Regions from separate parts of the Ruminococcus sp. RTP21484sp1_RTP21277st1_D2_RTP21277_210401 genome, predicted to be linked through region 3. Evidence: riboswitches for the same ligand, from Rfam matches in the RefSeq annotation. Region 3 holds a riboswitch; each other region holds the start of a gene.
What was found. Region 3 has a riboswitch for tetrahydrofolate ahead of AB5706_RS00185 (folate family ECF transporter S component). Riboswitches for the same ligand answer to the same signal wherever they lie in the genome.

Region 1 (6,371 bases), on a different contig from region 3:
TATTTGGAAGATCTGAACAATCCATGGTATATGGGGCAGGAAAATGAAGTCATTATCCTGCGCTGCAATATGAGCGAGATTTTTTCCAATGTAATGGTTTCTGTGCAGAAGCAGAATATGAGTGTGCAATACCATCCTATGGTATCGCTAAAGGATGGACACCTTGCAGCGGAAGCCTACTGCTATGATTTTTCAATATATTATGATTGGGATGAGTATCAATCAGAGTATGATTATTCATTGGATATAAATATTGCCAGGGACTTGATTGCGCAAACAGACGAAGTTAGTTATTACCTTGGTCTTGGAATGTCCCTGTGGTATACCGGTACGGAGGAGTATATTGAGGGAAGAAACTGTCCGGTATTTGTTATAGGGACAGATCATGAGGAACATTTTACAAAAGAAAAATATTATGCGGCAGGAGATAATGTGGTTTATTATTACGATCCGTTAGGCGATGCGTGGCTTTTGCTGGGAGCTGGCTGACAGACGGATTTTGGTATATGCTGACAGAAGATTCATCAGGGCGTGCAGATTGCAGGAATGATTTTTTAAACAGGCTTTCGTATATAACGGAGATTGATTAATTGGGGAAAGAGGAAACAGACATGAATGATTTTTTAACAGAAAAGAATAAAAAAACAGGAGTGTTAGGAAAACTGAAATGGGTTCTTTGTGGCTTCTGTATACTTTTTACTCTGGGAGCTATTGGCGCAGCAGAGAAATATATTGGTGAAGGACGCTGGGGAATGGCAGCAACGGAGATTATACTGGGATTGTTATTTTTGTATCCCACCTTCCGGGAAATCCAGAAAGCATTGAAGAAGAAAAAAGCCAGAGAAATAGCCTGTTGGTTTGAATCTTATGCCCAGAGCACGCTCTCATTTGAGAAGTTTGAGACTGAGATGGGAAAAGATGCTGTAAGGAAATTGGAAAAAATGATTGCCAAAGGGTATATTCGAAATATTCAGATAGACAGAGAAGAAAATTATATATTGATTACTGCACCAAACAGACGTGTGAATGAGAAGATTTATATTACAGTTACCTGTCCCAGCTGCGGTGCAAAGAATCAGATAATAAAAGGCCGCCTGTGCAACTGTGAATATTGCGGACAGCGTCTCACTTCTTGACAGCAGATGCGAATTATTACACAAGGGGCTGCCTGTTTTCCGGCAGCCCCAATGTTAGATTGTCACTTGTTAAGTTGGTTGAACCGCTGTATACGGAACCGTACGGTGGCGTGATAGCACGGATTACGAATGCGGTCGGCAGCTGTGGGAGCGTCATAGGCGCGGAACAGCTGACTTTCATATGTGATGTCGCCGGTAGGCGACATGTTCGTTTAGCGGCAAAGAAGAATATTTAAAAGCTGTGAAATTGTCTGATTTAGTACAGGATGCCTGAGGTAAGGGGCAATCTGGTTCATAGGAGCCAGCACAAAGTCACGATTCTGCATATCCGGATGGGGGATGTGAAGATCTGCAGTATCAATGATTTCCTGATCATAAAAGAGAATATCCAGATCCAGAGTACGAGGACCCCAGTGAATAATACGTTCCCGGTTTGCCTCCTGTTCCAGCTGATGAAGACGTTCCAGCAATTCTTCCGGTGAAAGAAGGGTACGCATTTTCAAAACTCCATTCAGAAATTCATCCTGATCGGTAACACCATAAGGTTCTGTTACAAGATAATCAGAAACGGCCTCTATCCGGCATCCTTTTGTTTTTTTCAAACCACGTATCCCATTGTCGATGAACAGCTTTTTATCTCCCATATTAGAGCCAAAAGCAATGTATGCAGTATGCCATTTTCTTGTGATTTCCACAGATACGGTTTTCAGTGGAAGACCAACAGGAGCCCAGGGCTTTTCAATTTTCAGTGTGATCTGTTCCAGATCGGAAAGAGAGTCGAGCAGCATCTCTGCAAGATTTTCTGCAAGTGCTTCCAGAAGCTTAAAAGTATGTTTTCTGGTGAAATCTGTAATCATGTGGCTGACTTCTCCGTAATTGATAGAAGCAGACAGATCATCCGTTAACCCGGCCTGACGTGTGTGGGTAAAGAGGGTGGCAGAAATAACAAATTTTTGTCCAAGTACATTTTCTTCCGGATAGACACCATGGTTGGCAAAAATTTCCAGTTCTTTAATTTCTATTTTATCAAATCTGGTTTTATCCATAACAGTTGTTCCTTTCTGTTGGCTATTTACAATTTTGAGGAATTTGAACGCAGTCGCTTCGCGACTGCGTTCATGAGCAAGTAGCGAAGCGGATTGCGAATGTCCTCTTTACTCTCAATTACAACCCAAAATTGCTTCTGTCATCTGGATTACGCGTCTGTTTTCCTTGACATCATGAACACGCACAAAAGAACAGCCCTTCATCACACCAATTACACTGGTAGCCAGTGTTCCCTCTACACGCTGGTCTACAGGCAGATCAAGTGCCAGTCCGATCATCGACTTGCGTGAGGTGCCAAGAAGAACCGGAAAGCCCAGATTCTTAAAAAGCTCCAGATGATTCATAGTTTCCAGATTCATCTCAAATGTTTTTCCAAATCCAACCCCTGGATCGAGAATGATTTTCTCATCTTTGATTCCTGCTTTTCTTGCAAGATTGACACATTCCTGTGTCTCAGAAAGCATATCAATGAGAAAATTGTTATATTCTGTATTGGACTTATTGTGCATGAGACAGCATGCAACATCATATTTGGCAATTACAGCTCCCATTTCAGAATCATATTTTAATCCCCAGATATCGTTGACCAGATCTGCACCGGCCTGAATCGCACTTTCTGCCACGCTGCTTTTGAAGGTATCTACAGAAATGGGAATGTCAAAACGTTTTCTGACCGCTTCGATAACGGGCAAAACTCTCTGAGCTTCTTCCTCTGCACTGACCGGCGTGTGTCCGGGACGCGTAGATTCCCCGCCAATATCGATAATATCCGCACCATCCGCGATCATGGCTTCTGTATGCCGCAAAGCTTCATCTAAATGATTCCATTTCCCGCCATCGGAAAAAGAATCAGGAGTAATATTTAAAATTCCCATTATATAAGTGTGATTTTGTGTATCAAAAAAACGATTTCCAATTTTCATAAATAGAAACCATCCTTTCTGTTAGATTTTTTAGAAGGCTTAATATTCAATTGTCAGATTTTTTTTCTCAGAAGGCCAGTAACATTCTGAAGCTGCTGAACATGAAAAACAATTTCTGGACTTTTTATCAGCCTTATATAGCAGCATAGCCAACACATTATCAGATCCATCCGTCCTGTGCTGACTGATCGCAGATAATATTTCCTCTTTTTCCTGCTCTGTAAAATGCAGATCTGCCAGAATCTTTCCGGCTATTTCAGCTCCTGCAATGTCATGAGAAATACCCGACAGATATTGCTGCGCACGGCCAATGTCATGAAGAAGAGCAGTGGCATAAATGATTTCCCTGGACAGATTAAGCTTGTTTTCCAGAGAATAAATATACATCAGCCTGGCAACATCCAGAAAGTGTTCCGGCGTATGTCTGCAGAAAATACGATCTTTTTCAAGCTCCTGTATTTTCTTACAGTGCTTTTGATAAAGGGGATGCCGCCAGATTAAAGAAATACGGTTTGTTTCAGAAAAAGAACTGCTCATTTTCCGACCATGGAAAGGAACATTTTCTGCAGCTCCTTATCTTCTTTGAAGGCTCCGCGGGTTACAGTCGTAATTGTTTTGCTTCCTGGCTTTTTAACGCCTCGCATGGTCATGCAGGTGTGTTCTGCTTCCAGCATAACCATAATTCCCTTCGGAGAGAGGGCACGCTCCAGAGCGTCCGCAATCTGTACTGTGAGGCGTTCCTGGATCTGCGGTCTTCTGGCATAAACCTCTACCGTACGTGCCAGCTTGCTTAATCCTGTGACTTTTCCATCGGGAATATAAGCCAGGTGCGCCTTACCATAAAAAGGCATCAGATGATGCTCGCACATAGAGTAAAAAGTAATATCTTTTTCCAATACGATCTCATTATTTTCTACTGGAAACTGCTTCAGTAAATGGGGATCTGCTTCCTGATCGAGACCACCGTAAATTTCCTCGCACATACGTGCAATTCTGTCGGGAGTATCAATCAGTCCCTCCCGGGTAATATCCTCACCGATTCCTTCCAGAAGCAGGCGGATGGCCTGTTCTACTTTTTGTTTGTCAACCATTAAAAATAACCTCCTTTGTATTTGATTGCGGAGACTATCCTTTTTTGATAAAACCGGGGAAGGATTTTCGAATTCGAATATCTGCCTGCTTAATACGCAAAAAAGGATATCTCCAATTGTGATAGAATGTATGTCGAAAACATTCCCTTGAGCCTGTTAAAAAACGTTTCCACAAATCGCAACGTGCGTCTTGTAGAAAATCCCTTTCAGGCAGGCTCTGACACAATATGAGATATCCCTCTTATAGTGCTTGCAACGGGTGCGGATAATATACCGTAAGACGTGCTTTTCGTTTCAGTGACAACTCCCCATTCACCGAACACTTGACGCATAAAATCCTATTTTGCATATCATTCATTTCGAAAGTTAGTATATCACGTCTTTTGGGAATAGAAAAGTGTTTTTTCTTAAACAGGTTGCGAAAGGGTAACGTGGATATTATAATAGGAATAGACAAAATTCACTGGAAGGAGTCAGTTTTATGACAGTTAAAGAACGAATCACCGCACTTCGGGAAGTAATGGCAGAGAAGAAAATAGATGCCTATCTTGTTCCCACAGATGATTTTCATGCATCTGAATATGTAGGAGAATACTTTAAGTGCAGAAAATATATTACAGGTTTTACCGGATCTGCCGGCAGAGCAGTCATCATGCAGGATATGGCTGGATTGTGGACAGATGGAAGATATTTCATCCAGGCGGCCGCACAGCTGGAGGGAACGGGTGTAGAGCTTTTTAAAATGGGAGAACCAGATGTTCCCACTGTGCACCAGTTTCTGGAAGAAAAATTAGGCGAGGGAATGTGCCTTGGTTTTGACGGAAGAACCGTCAGCGCCGAAGAAGCAGATGAACTGACCGAACTTCTTGCAAAAAAAGGAGCCACTCTTCAGACGGATTCTGATCTGGTAGGAGAAATCTGGGAAGATCGTCCGGCACTTTCCTGTAAACCGGTTATGGAACTGGATGTAAAATGGGCAGGCGAATCCCGTGCTGACAAATGTGCAAGAATCCGTAAATCAATGGAAGAGAAAGGTGCAGATGGATTTGTACTGACTTCTCTGGATGACATTGCATGGCTGCTGAATATTCGTGGCGGCGATGTACATTGCTGTCCGGTTGTTCTCTCTTATCTGATAATGACAAAAACAGAAATCAGGCTGTTTGCAAATGAAAAAGCATTTTCGGCTTCAATTCTGGACGCATTATCTAAGGATGGCGTAACCATTCTGCCCTATGACAGCATTTATGAATATGTAAAAACATTTGAGAAAGACATGACAGTTCTTCTTTGTAAAAAGAAAGCCAACTGTCGTCTGGTAAACAGTATTCCGAAGGAAGTAACGATTCTGGATGAAGCCAACCTGACTTTTCTTCCAAAATCAATTAAAAATCCAGTAGAAGTAGAAAATGAACGTATCGCTCATATCAAAGACGGAGTTGCGCTTACCAAATTCATCTGCTGGCTAAAGAAAAATGTTGGCAGAATTACAATGACAGAGTTAAGCGCAGGAGAGAAGCTGTACAGCTTCCGTGCCCAGCAGGAGAACTTTATCGACAACAGCTTTGACCCCATTATTTCTTATGGCATTCATGCTGCAATCAACCATTATTCTGCAACACCAGAGACAGATATTGCCATTGAGCCTGGCAATTTCCTTCTGGCAGACACAGGCGGACACTATTACGAAGGTACTACAGATACCACCCGCACAATTGTTATGGGCTCTGTGAATGACGAGCAGAAGAAATATTTTACCGCTGTTTTACGTGGCATGCTGAACCTTGGAAATGCCAAATTCCGTTATGGCTGTACTGGTGTAAATCTGGATTATCTGGCGCGTGGTCCGTTATGGGAAATGGGACAGGATTTTAATCATGGAACAGGACATGGAGTTGGTTATCTTCTGAATGTTCATGAAGGACCAAACAGCTTCCGCTGGAGAATTATTCAGGGAGATAATGCAGTACTGGAAGAGGGTATGATCACATCAGATGAGCCTGGATACTATGTGGAAAACCAATATGGAATCCGCCACGAAAACCTGCTTGTATGCAAAAAAGCAGAGAAAACCTCATTTGGCCAGTTTATGTGCTTTGAACATCTGACTATGGTACCGTTTGATCTGGATGCTGTTGTTCCCGAGCTGATGACTGTGCAGGAACGGGCACTTC
Region 2 (6,371 bases), on a different contig from region 3:
GATTATGGAACCGAAGAAAGCGCATATGATGGAACTACAGGTGAAATCACTGCAGAATCTGACTGGACACCTGTCAGTGAAAAAATAAGGATTCAGATTAAGTAGAGAAACGTGAATCTTCTTAAAAAATACCATGTCAAAGAAGCTTTGCATACCTGTTTTTTCCACTGTAAAAGGTAAATTGCTTTTCATTAGGCAGAATTTTTTATATAATCCAAGTGAGAAGCAAAACCGATTGGAAGAACAGGAGCAGAGCAAATATGAACATTGGAACGCAGATATTAAAAATACGAAAAGAAAAGGCGCTGACTCAGGAGGAATTTGGAAAAATATTTCATGTTACCAGACAGACTGTGTCTAATTGGGAGAATGAAAAGAGATTCACGTTCATGGAAAAACAAATTCGTGCGATTTGACCAGATTGTGGGGAAAGCTGTTGTAAGATACTATCCTTCTTTTAAGTGGTTAGGATAATAAGAAACGCGAATATCAGTGGCTTATTTAGTACTGGAATATTCGCGTTTTTTATTTGATATCGCAAAGTTTTTATATTTTCAAATATATGTAATCAGTTGGCAGCCGGTTTTCTAAAAAGATTAAAAATTCCTGTCTGCTCAATCAATCTTGTGATGGTAAAGAAGATAAAGGAATCAATTGGCCACATGATCAGGTTCTTTACAGTACGCATTGGGAGGATTGCAAGGAATCCTTTTCCGTAAAGCATGTCCAGCCATAAGGTATTTAACAGAACATTTACAATCAGAACGACAACCAGTTTTGCAATCAGCACGCGACGGAAAGTGAGCTTATGTTTGTAGTAAAAACATCCATAAATAAATGCCGCGAGCATTGCGTTAAAGGTGAACCCAAAGAAAAATGGACCATCCGGGCGGATAAAGAATTTCACAATATCCAGCACACCGGCAAACAGACATCCGGTAATGGGTCCAAACAGATAATCAGCAATCTGGTTCGGGATACCGGAAAATCCAATTTTTACATAGGGACCGATATTGATAGAAGCAACTGAATTTAAAATCAGTGCCAGGGCAGCAAGCATTGCACAGACTGCCAGGGTAGAAGTGGTTTTCAGCTCTTTGGCTGAGGTGAGAAACATGTTCTTTGTTTTCTCCATAAAAAAATTACCTCCTTTTCTTTTTTCGCTCACAATAGGAGATAATTTATGGATTCATATTTATCTTCTGTTGCAGCGAGAAGCAATCCACGAACCGCAAGATTTCTCTTTTCGTCCTCCGGCAACTCTCCATCCGGAAGGCACTTTACGCTCATGAATTTACTCTGCATTACTTTACATGGGGCAGTATATAACAGATTATTGGAAAAAGCAAGAAAAAAATATATAAAAATATAAGTTTTTGCAATTAAGAAAACAGACAAGAAATCGTGGCATTTTCTCCATATTTTCTAAAACTTTGTCCATATGTTTTTACAAAAATCAGACTATAATAAAAGAAAAAACCGTTCAGGAGGAATCATTATGGCAATTTTAGTTACAGGTGGTGCTGGTTATATTGGAAGCCACACGGTAGTGGAGCTTCAGAATGCAGGATATGATGTTGTGGTACTGGACAATTTAAGCAATGCAAGTGAAAAAGCACTGGACAGAGTATCAAAAATCACAGGAAAACCAGTGAAGTTTTATAAGGCAGATATTCTGGACAGAGATGCTTTAAATGATATTTTTGACAAGGAAACTATTGAGTCCTGCATCCATTTTGCAGGTTTGAAGGCAGTTGGAGAATCTGTGGTTAAGCCCTGGGAGTATTATGAAAATAACATAGCAGGCACTTTAACCCTGGTTGATGTAATGAGAAAAAATAATGTGAAAAATATTATTTTCTCTTCCTCAGCAACTGTATATGGAGATCCGGCACAGATTCCGATTACAGAAGAATGCCCAAAGGGACAGTGTACGAATCCGTATGGCTGGACAAAATCCATGCTGGAACAGGTGCTTACCGATATCCAGAAAGCAGATCCAGAATGGAATGTTATGCTTCTTCGTTACTTTAATCCAATTGGCGCACATAAGAGTGGAACAATTGGAGAGAACCCAAATGGCATTCCCAATAACCTTATGCCATATATTACACAGGTAGCAGTTGGTAAGCTGAAGGAACTTGGTGTATTTGGAAATGATTATGATACTCCGGATGGAACTGGTGTAAGAGACTATATTCATGTTGTGGATCTGGCAAAGGGGCATGTAAAAGCGCTTAAGAAAATCGGGGAAAATCCTGGGCTTGCGATTTACAATCTGGGAACCGGAAAGGGCTATAGTGTTCTTGATATTGTAAAGAATTTTGAAGCTGCAACTGGTGTGAAAATTCCATATGTGATCAAACCTCGCCGAGCCGGAGATATTGCAACTTGTTATTGTGATGCATCTAAGGCAGAAAAAGAGCTTGGCTGGAAAGCAGAAAACGGTATCCGTGAGATGTGTGAAGATTCCTGGAGATGGCAGTCTAATAATCCGCAGGGATATGAAGAATAGGATGTATATTTAAAATAAGAGAGCTGTAAGATGCAGCCCTCTTATTTTTTTGAATAATTGACCTTATGTTATAAATGAACGCATTTTTATCCTAAAATGTTCTATTTTTTTAAATTCTACAATTTTGTGCATGTTTTGTTAAATGTTGTTTATGTAATTTTGGGAAAGATAAAGATATAATTATATTCGGATTAAGGAAGTACGAAAATAAACCTGAAAAAACAGGAGAAAGAGAAGGAAAACATGGAAGAAAAAAGATATTTGAAATGGTACAACAAAGTCGGATACGGTTCCGGAGATGTGGCTGGAAATGTGGTATATGCATTCCTTTCCACCTTCGTAATGCTCTATCTGACCAATACTGTTGGATTGAACCCGGGTATTGTAGGAACATTGATTGCAGTATCAAAACTGTTTGATGGAGTGACCGATATTTTCTTCGGCTCTATGATTGATAAGACAAAAACAAAAATGGGAAAAGCAAAACCCTGGATGCTGTATGGTTATATCGGCTGTGCAGTTACTTTGATCGGTGTATTTGCAATTCCGGAAAGTCTTGGACAGACAGCGCAGTATGCATGGTTCTTTATTGCATATTCCCTGTTAAATGCAGTGTTCTATACAGCAAATAACATTGCATATTCAGCTCTTACAGCTCTGATTACCAAAAACAGCAAAGAACGTGTAGAAATGGGATCTTACCGTTTTATCTTTGCATTTTCTACCAGTCTTTTGATCCAGTCTGTTACTATCAAGTTTGTTGAGATTATGGGAGGGGGAGCTGCTGGATGGAGAATTGTAGCAATCATTTATGCCATCATTGGACTTATTATAAATACAGTTTCTGCATTATCTGTAAAAGAGCTTCCAGAAGAAGTCTTAAACGAAGATGCATCAAGCGCAGTAGATGAAAAATATAGCCTTATTGAAGCTGCAAAACTGTTATTTTCCAACAGATTTTATATTATGATCTGCGTAACCTACATTCTGCAGCAGATTTATTCCGCAATGCTCAGTATGGGTATTTATTACATGATGTATGTATTGAAAAACGAGGATCTGTTCCCGGTATTTTCCTGGGCAATCAATATCCCGTTAATCATTGCACTGGTTATTACACCATCTTTAGTAGCAAAATGGAAAGGGTTATATAAGCTGAATCTGGTTGGATATACCATTGGAACCATTGGACGTGCCCTTGTAGTAGTTGCTGCTTATATGGGAAGCGTACCGCTTATGATTGCCTTTACAGCCGTTGCTGCATTTGGTATGGGACCATGGCAGGGTGATATGAATGCGGTGATTGCTAACTGTTCAGAGTATACTTATCTGACAAAGCATAAACGTGTAGACGGAACCATGTATTCCTGTACTTCCCTTGGTGTGAAACTTGGAGGAGGACTTGGAACTGCGATTACAGGCTGGCTTCTGGAATTCAGCCACTTTAACAGTTCACTTGCTGTACAGCCGGATTCCTGCCTTAGCATGCTTCATACTATGTATCTGTGGATTCCAGTTGTGATTTGTGTAATCATTACTTTTATTATGTCACAGATGAATGTAGAAAAGGCAAATGAAGAATTAAAGAACAGTAAAATGCTGAAAACAAAATAAGCATTAAAATAACGAAATATAGCAATGGGATGTAACAATAAAAATGTCTAGAGGATGATTATGAACTATAGCGGCTTAAAAGAAGACAAAAGATTAATTGAAGCAGTACCGACCGCAAGACAGATTGCATATGAAAGCATGGAATTTTTCTGTTTCATTCATTTTACAGTAAATACCTTTACCGGAAGAGAATGGGGCGATGGAACAGAGCCGGAATCTATTTTTAATCCGACAGAGCTGGATGCAAAACAGTGGGCGAAAACAGCCGCAGAGGGCGGTATGAAGGGACTGATCCTTACCTGCAAACATCACGACGGATTCTGCCTATGGCCATCAAAATACACCGAACACAGTATCAAAAACTCTCCATATAAAAATGGAAAGGGTGATATTGTAAGAGAAACAATGGAGGCTTGCAGAGAATATGGCCTGAAGTTTGGTGTTTATCTTTCTCCTTGGGACAGAAACAATGAATTCTATGGAAAAGGAAAAGAGTATGATGACTATTATGTGAATCAGCTTACAGAGCTTCTGACAGAGTATGGTGATATTTTTGTAGTATGGTTGGATGGTGCCTGTGGGGAAGGCGCAAACGGAAAGGTACAGAAATATGACTGGCAAAGATACTACCAGGTAGTTCGCAAGCTGCAGCCAAATGCTGTGATCTCTATTTCTGGTCCTGATATCCGTTGGTGTGGAAATGAAGCTGGTGAGGTACGCCCAAGTGAATGGAGCGTGGTAGCAGCAGATATGAAAGATCCGGCTCTGACTTCAGAGTTAAGCCAGCAGGAGGATAATGAAGAGTTCCGTGAAAGACCATTGGATGAAACACAGTCTGATCTGGGAAGCAGGGAACGTCTTGCGAAGGAAGAACGACTTGCCTGGTATCCGGCTGAGACAGATGTCTCCATCAGACCGGGCTGGTTCTATCACGAAGAAGAGGATGATAAAGTACGTTCTTTTGAGAATCTGAAGGATATTTACTTAAAATCAGTTGGTGGAAATACTACACTTCTGTTAAACATCCCTCCGATGAAAAACGGAAAGATCCATCCAACGGATATTCAGAACCTGAAGCAGTTAGGTGACTTTATCAAAGAAAGCTTTTCCAATAATTTAGTGGAAGAAGCTGGTATTACAACCATTCCACCACTTGACTGTCGGGAGATGTCCCCAGAAGTTCTTAGAACCGATGATTATGAAACTTATTTCCTGAATGAGGCTGGAACCAATAAACTGGTTATCAAGATCAAATGGATTGAAAGAAAAAAACTACATTATCTTGTTCTGAAAGAAGCAATTCCCCTTAGCCAGAGAGTTGAGGCATTTAATGTCTGCTATGAAGAAAACGGCAGCATAAAAAAATGCTATGAAGGAACAACTATCGGATATAAGAGAATCGTCGATTTGAAGGGAATCCATACAGATAGTCTGGCAATCGTAATTGAAGATTCCAGAGTTGCACCTGCGATGGCATTTGTGGGAGTATATTAAAATAGAAGAATAAGAAGTACATATGACTAGAGCGTGTTTGAAAAAGGCTTTCTGCAAGATGTGCGTCACAATTTGTGGGAGATTTTGTCCGGATGAGGGCGCCGTAGCGGGCTACGGCAACCGAATTCGGGCAAAATATACCGCAAAGTGGGGCGTGCAGATTGCGGGAATGATTTTTCAAACACGCTCTAGGGGAGAGCGTATGTAGAATATTAGTAATAAAAATAAATCAATTAAAAGCCCAGGCAGTTTTTGAACCTGGGCTTTCGTATACAGATCATTTCTTTTCTGGTTCAGTCATCTGATTCTCTTCATTTTGCCGCAGTTGTTTCCGAAACTGTGACGGCGAAGCGCCAAACTGTTTCCGGAAAAAGCGGCTGAAATATAATGGATTTTCATATCCAACCAGATTGGAAATTTCTGTAACATTGTAGTTTGTGGTTTCCAACAGAGATTTCGCATTTGAAAGACGCAGGTTCTGTATGTACTGGGCGGGTGTTGTATTCGTATATTGTTTGAAGTTCTGGATAAACCAGCTAACACTAATATTTTTCGAAGCTGCATATTTTTCAATATTAATCTGTTTATTGTAATGCATTCGGAAATAATCAACTGCCTGCGCCATGTCATCCATGATCATTGGATTCTTCTTGTGAGGTTTTACAAGAATCTGGCGGTGAAGAAGGATTAAAAGCTGCATAAAGTAATACACAAGAAGCTCTTCATAGTCTTCTTTCCGCAGCTGCAG
Region 3 (6,371 bases):
ATACCAGGCATTTATGGACATTCTGGGAGAATCCGGGGATGTGAGAGCCTGGCTGGCAGATGGAGAGAAAAGGATTCAGGACACCTTCAGGCGTCCTGAATCTTGATAGATGTATAAATGTTGGAATTTTTGGATTTTGTAGGATCAAAGGTAATGCAGATACCTGCGCCGGATTCCATATTACTGGTGGAGGTATCCTTTGCCCCTTCTGTAAAGCAGGTTATGGTTGCGCCATCGCCAGTTTGAAGTGTGACGGTATTTGCTGTATGGCCTATAATTGTACCGCTGACTGAGCTGGTAATTTCCCGGCTTCCAAGAGAATCCGGATCATCACCGGTGACTGCTGTAACAGTAACACCATCCAGTGAATTTCCCTGAAATTGTCCAGTGCAAGTTATGGTTACATAGGAGCCTGGTGCTGTTCCACCTTTAAAGTAAGAAGGAATCTGAGACAAGTCCACATTTATTGTGCTGTCAGAGCCAGAGGGAAGAACTGTGAGCGTATTCAGGGAAATATTCTGAATTTCTGCATGAATCTGCTGTTCTTTTGCTGAGTCATCGGCAGAAACTTGTGCAGGATCTGGTGTTGGTGTTGGATCTGGAAGTGTAAGCGGATCAATATCTGAAATGCTTAGTACTTTCAGATGACTGGCATTAAGAGAAGAACTTTGGGTATCCTGACTGGAAGCAAACTTGCCTTTAAAATGAATGTATACCCATACACCGGTGCGGATGCCATTCTGATAATATTGTTCAGTTCCAGTGATTGGATAGGTGGCTGTTTTGCCTTTTTTATTTTTTATGGTAATGGTATTTGGAGTCAGACTCTGTACTTCCCCATAGGCCTTTCGTACTTCCAGCTGATGCTTTTTGTGAAAGTCGTCTACTACTTTCAATGCTTTTACAGTGCTGGTATCTTTGTTAGAGAGCTGACCCTCATAAATGACACTGATTTCATCTCCAGTGATCATGCCATCTTCGCATTCCAAAGTTGCTTCAGAAAGATCAAAAACGTAAGTTTGTTCCTGACTTTCCATAGTCAGGGTGGCACCGGTGAAATCCTTAAGGGTTCCTTTGATTTCATCCATATAAACACGCTGTTTGGGCGTTTCTGAAGTGTTCTGTAAGGTGGTTTCACTCTGATCAGAAGTAGAAGTATAGCTGGTGATTATATCACCGGCAGTACATCCTGACAGAGAGAACAGTACCAAAGAGCCAAGTAATAGTTTTGTGAAATTTTTCATTGTTGCTTTGTATCCTCCGAATCCGGAAATGGTACAGGAAGAAAATCGAAAACCTCTCGGCATGCATTCCATTCCTCCGAGTTATCTGGCATACGATAGCCAAGTCCTGTACATTCTGTAGTAGCATTTGTATTCATGTAATTATTATAAAAAACATTGTAAGGATTCTGTAGTGGCGACTGTTTTTGGCAGGATGATTTGTTTGTGGATTTTATATTCATAGAAACACTCCTTTTTGTCAAATATTTTTCCTATATAAGGGAAGATATTCTTAGAATATGCGAAAAAGAGGAGAGTATGCACAAACATTTGTCAGTGAACAGTAACGCGCTTCGCGATGCACAGAAATCATGCATTCGCATGATTTCGCGCTAAGATTCTCGGGTTTTCTGTGAACTTTGTTCACAAAAAACACTCGCGGAACATTACCAGTAAACAGTAACGACTAATTTATTTATGTGAATATTATAACAAATACATATTGAAATTTCTATATTTTGTGCTATAATCATTTTAAATAAATAATAGCGAAGTAGGAATTTATGCGTCAAGTGTTCATTGGCTGGGGAGTCGCCGTGAAACGAAAAGCAGCAGGACTGTTTACGATATATTTTCCGCACCCGTTGCTACATGTGAGAACATCTCATAATGTGGAGGGATTATTATTTATGGTAACTACTCTGTTATTTTAATCATTATGGAGGTGTTTTTTTTATGCGTAAAAACAAACAGACATGGAGTGTTAAGACTCTTGTATTCCTTGCACTGCTGGTAGCAATCCAGCTTGTGCTGTCACGCGTTCTGGTAATTGATCTTGGTGTATATCGAATTACATTGGGGACTGTCGCCACTGTATTGGCAGGTCTTTGGATGGGACCTGTAGCTGGTGGTGTAGAAGGTGCTGTTGCCGATATTATTGGATGTTTTATGAAAGGCTATGGAGTTAATCCACTGATTACTTTATCAGCAGTTGCCTGGGGTGTGATCCCCGGACTGGCTGGAAAACTAATGGCTGAAAAGAACAGAAAAGTAAAGACTGTTGTTATGTGTGTCGCAATTGCAGTCTCTGGCGTAGTGGGAACACTTGGACTGACCACTGCAGGACTGGTAATGATCGGAGCAAACTTCTATGCAATTATGCCAGGACGTCTTGTACAGTTTGCAATCATGACTCCAATCTACTCCGTACTTACCAGTCTTCTTTATTACAGCCCGCTTACAGGCATGGTTGTAGGAAACATAAGACCTGCTAAGCTGGAGAAGAAGACCGTATAAATGGCAGCAGTCCAGGATCTGAATTATATACAAAACCCCAAATTAAATAATATGGCATAAGATGGATTATGAAGCAATGCACTTACTGGAAAGTTGATTGTTTGAGAAATCAACTTGTTGAATAAGTCAAAAAATACGATTCCCAAATAAAAGGCTGTGATCAGGATAAACACTGATCGCAGCCTTTTTTAAACATGCTCTGAAAAGTTTTCAGTTTGTATGTGTCTGAACCCGGAACCAATAGGTGTAGAGATAATGAAGTCCAAGTGATTCATAAAGATTACGTGCTGGAGTGTTTCCCTCTACTACCTGAAGATAGGCCTTAGTTGCGCCTTTCTTTTTTCCTTCTTTTAGAAGTGCAGTACAAATCTGACGAGCATAACCCTTGTGTCTGAAATCTTCGCGAACATGGATAGCGTACAATCCAATATAATTTCGATCCAGAATGCCAAGCCCGGTTGCAATAATTTTTCCGTTACTCCAGATGGAGGCGCATACGGTGTCTTTTACGATGGCATGATACATGGATGGAACTACAGCACGGTGAACAGGATTAATGGTGCCTTTCAGATCAAAAAGACTTTCAATCCAAATATCTGGAATATCGTCAGTAAGAGTTACCTGATCGCAAGGCGCAGAAAGATCTGCTCCATCCAGTGAGGCTGCCATAACATTTGTTGTATGCTGGATTTCGTAGTTGCGGTTTTCCAGAAGATAATCAAAATTCGGAGAAACCAGAGGACTGATCTTAAAAATTGCAGGGCTGCCCAGTCGGGCATACTCTGCTTCGCAGAAAGAAACCTTTTCCCTCCAGGAAAGGGTAGAAGTTCCGAACTGCTCCACACTGTTTGTTCTATGTGTATAAAAATAGGAAAAACGGAGAATCCATCCATCATAAAGCTCCATTTTATGGGAGGGCCATGCATTTAGTGACATATCTTCAATTTCTTTAATGATTTTATCCATAAAAAAACCTTCTTTTATAAGTTTAGGGTCATTATACATAATTGTATCCAGCAATGCAACTGAAAATAGTCTGTTATAAGACAGATTGCTTTTTACACATCTTGCAGAAAGCCTTTTTCAAACACGCTCTAGTACATCGTTTCGTAAATAACTATACCAATCGCGTAGGATGTGAATTCGAGTGTGCAGGTATAAAAACGCAGGCGTAGCGGGCTACGCCGAGGCTTTTATACCTGTGCAATCGGATTCACAGACAAGTGAGTGGTATAGTTATTTCGAAAACGATGTACTAGTACGGTGAATAGCCGCAAATTAATTTATACAATCTGTCTGCCAGAAATTTTTGTCCCTGCTCAGTAAGGTGAATCCCATCTGTAGTAATTTCTGAATATCCATAACGACGCGCCTTTTCATTCAATTCCTCATGCAATGTAAGATAAGGAATTTGAAACTGTTCTGATAGCTGGTGGATCATTTGTGATATTTTCTGGCGAAAAGGAAGCCAGGTTCTATAACAGGCAGGCCAGGGAAAAAGAAAAGGCTCCATTAAAATAATGCGCGAGTTTGATTTTGCTAATATTGTTATAAGATCTGCATAGCATTTGTAAAAAGAAAAAAGCATATTCCTCTGCTGAAACGGTGTTCTGTCCGTATTCATTATTAATCCAATATCATTAATTCCGATTAAAATTGTTATAATATCACTTGTAAAATCAGAATCACCCTGAATTCTCTGCAGAAGTCTGTTTATAGTAAAGCCGTCAGTGCCATAATTGCGTACCTGATAGTCTGAGCCGTCCCTTTTAAGACAGTCTGACAGCATTTTTACATAGCCATTGCCAAGGAAATCTCTGGAAAAGCAGTGTTCACAATCGGTGATGCTGTCACCAAGACATGTTAATATTGTCATAATTTTACCTCCGTTAATATTATACTGCAAGAACAAAAAGGTTTATAGTTTTTTTAGAAAAATTTGTAAAAAAAAGACTGGACAAATGGAGATAGAGAACCTATAATAAGACTCACCAGAAGTCATCTGGTATCGAAGGTCATCTTTTCAGATCGACTATTCCCTATTCTACGAAAGATAAAATACAGAAAGCCTTTCTCAAACAGGCTCTAAAATACTTCAAGATAGCCTCCTGTTATTAGTAAATCTATGTAAAAGAAGGGATGGTACGTCTATGCTTTTTTACAGAATATTTCCTGCTATAGCGGCAGGCTGCGCCGCTCTGATGGATATTCAGAGAGCGAAGGTAGACAATGGCTGGCTGCTTTTTTGTGTACTGGTCAGTTTGTTTACGCGAATATGGAAAATGGATGTTAGCAGTCTCGGATCTTGGATATGCGGTCTGCTGGTACCGATACTGATTCTGGGGATTTTATTCATATTCAGAATGCTGGGAGCCGGAGACATCAAGCTCTTGAGTGTTATTGGAAGCATGATCGGACCGACGAAAATTCTCAATTGCATTTCCTATTCCTTTCTGATTGGAGCTGTCATATCAGCTGCTCTTATGATTTCAAGCGGCATTGTCTGCCAGCGAATTCTTTACTTATTACATTACATCAGTGTTTATTTCAAAACAGGAAAAAGAGAACCCTATTACAAAAGCGGTATGCCGTTGGAAAACTTTCATTTCACAGTTCCTATATTTTTAAGTGCATTGCTTTATGCGGGAGGTGTCTATTGAAGAAGAATATTTTTGCTGTCTGTGATCTTGAGGTGGATTATGCCTTGAATTTTATGGATTATCTTAATCATAAGAAAAATATCCCATTTGAGATTCAGGCATTTACCAACGTAGAGAGTCTGATCGCCTATGGGAAAATGAATCACATAGAGTTGCTGCTGATTTCCCAGAAGGCTATGTGCCGTCAGGTGCAGGAATTGGAAATTGGTAAAATTGTTATACTTTCGGAAGGCGTGCACCCACCGGATCTGGACCGTTATCCAAGTGTGTATAAATATCAGGCCTCTTCAGATGTTGTGCGAGAAGTGATGGCGTGTTACGGAGCCGAGAAAGCAGTAGCTCCGGCTGTTTTTCCTGTACTGAAAAAGACCACGGAAATTTATGCAGTATATTCTCCTTTGGGGCGCTGCCTGAAAACATCGTTTGCACTTACATTAGGACAGATTCTGGCAAAAGAAAGAGCTGTTCTTTATCTGAATCTGGAGGAATACTCCGGCTTTGAAGAAATGTTGGGAAAAGGGTTCGCACAGAATTTAAGTGATCTTCTTTATTTTGTACGGCAGGAAAATGGAAATCTGATTTATAAGATGAACAGTATGGTACAGACAATAAACAATCTGGATTTCATTCCGCCTGTACGTACGCCAGAGGACATACGAGGAACTGCATGGGAAGACTGGGAAAAACTGATACAGGAGATTGTACTTCACAGTAATTACGAATTTGTGATTCTGGATATTGGAGGGGCTGTAGATGGGACTTTTCAAGTTCTGGATATGTGCCGGAGAATTTATATGCCAGTGCTGTCTGATCCGGTATCCATATCCAAGATTGCCCAATTCGAAAACCTGATAAGAATCTGGGATTATCCGCAGATTCTTACCAGAACTGTAAAGGTACGCCCGCCTTTTCATGGAGGAAACGTGGCACCGGAGAATTATATTGAAGGGCTGCTGTGGAGTGAACTTGGAGATTATGTCAGGGAAATTCTGAGAAAGGAAAAGGAATGAGTCAGGAAATCTTTCGCAAACTAAGACAAATGCTCATGGAGAAGCTGGATGTTTACCGGGAACTTACAGACCAGGAAATTCTGGAAACGATTGATGAGCTGATCGTAAACACTCTGCGGGAATCAGGAGTGAGCCTGAAAGAAAAAGTGCAGCTTCGCCAGGAACTGTTTTATTCCGTCAGG

Region 1: it holds a riboswitch for tetrahydrofolate, as region 3 does, so the genes downstream of both, folE (GTP cyclohydrolase I FolE) here and AB5706_RS00185 (folate family ECF transporter S component) in region 3, are expected to answer to the same signal.
Region 2: it holds a riboswitch for tetrahydrofolate, as region 3 does, so the genes downstream of both, AB5706_RS22075 (folate family ECF transporter S component) here and AB5706_RS00185 (folate family ECF transporter S component) in region 3, are expected to answer to the same signal.

What each region holds. Positions count from the first base shown of each region.
Region 1 covers NZ_JBCOMJ010000016.1:2,223-8,593, reverse strand. The annotation lists gene AB5706_RS11665 (hypothetical protein) at 1-489, shown strand, start outside; gene AB5706_RS11660 (hypothetical protein) at 612-1,136, shown strand; gene folK (2-amino-4-hydroxy-6-hydroxymethyldihydropteridine diphosphokinase) at 1,349-2,182, opposite strand; gene folP (dihydropteroate synthase) at 2,297-3,106, opposite strand; gene AB5706_RS11645 (HD domain-containing protein) at 3,146-3,643, opposite strand; gene folE (GTP cyclohydrolase I FolE) at 3,640-4,197, opposite strand; THF riboswitch at 4,449-4,545, opposite strand; gene AB5706_RS11635 (aminopeptidase P family protein) at 4,679-6,371, shown strand, end outside.
Region 2 covers NZ_JBCOMJ010000050.1:6,647-13,017, reverse strand. The annotation lists gene AB5706_RS22085 (DUF4179 domain-containing protein) at 1-105, shown strand, start outside; gene AB5706_RS22080 (helix-turn-helix transcriptional regulator) at 261-416, shown strand; gene AB5706_RS22075 (folate family ECF transporter S component) at 569-1,135, opposite strand; THF riboswitch at 1,207-1,304, opposite strand; gene galE (UDP-glucose 4-epimerase GalE) at 1,499-2,515, shown strand; gene AB5706_RS22065 (MFS transporter) at 2,759-4,129, shown strand; gene AB5706_RS22060 (alpha-L-fucosidase) at 4,190-5,623, shown strand; partial or broken gene AB5706_RS22055 (DUF6783 domain-containing protein) at 5,511-5,744, opposite strand; gene AB5706_RS22050 (DUF6783 domain-containing protein) at 5,682-5,831, shown strand; gene AB5706_RS22045 (helix-turn-helix domain-containing protein) at 5,901-6,371, opposite strand, start outside.
Region 3 covers NZ_JBCOMJ010000001.1:34,451-40,821, reverse strand. The annotation lists gene AB5706_RS00195 (amidohydrolase family protein) at 1-106, shown strand, start outside; gene AB5706_RS00190 (hypothetical protein) at 87-1,307, opposite strand; THF riboswitch at 1,771-1,872, shown strand; gene AB5706_RS00185 (folate family ECF transporter S component) at 1,959-2,519, shown strand; gene AB5706_RS00180 (GNAT family N-acetyltransferase) at 2,730-3,485, opposite strand; gene AB5706_RS00175 (SGNH/GDSL hydrolase family protein) at 3,775-4,395, opposite strand; gene AB5706_RS00170 (prepilin peptidase) at 4,670-5,179, shown strand; gene AB5706_RS00165 (P-loop NTPase family protein) at 5,176-6,189, shown strand; gene AB5706_RS00160 (CpaF family protein) at 6,186-6,371, shown strand, end outside.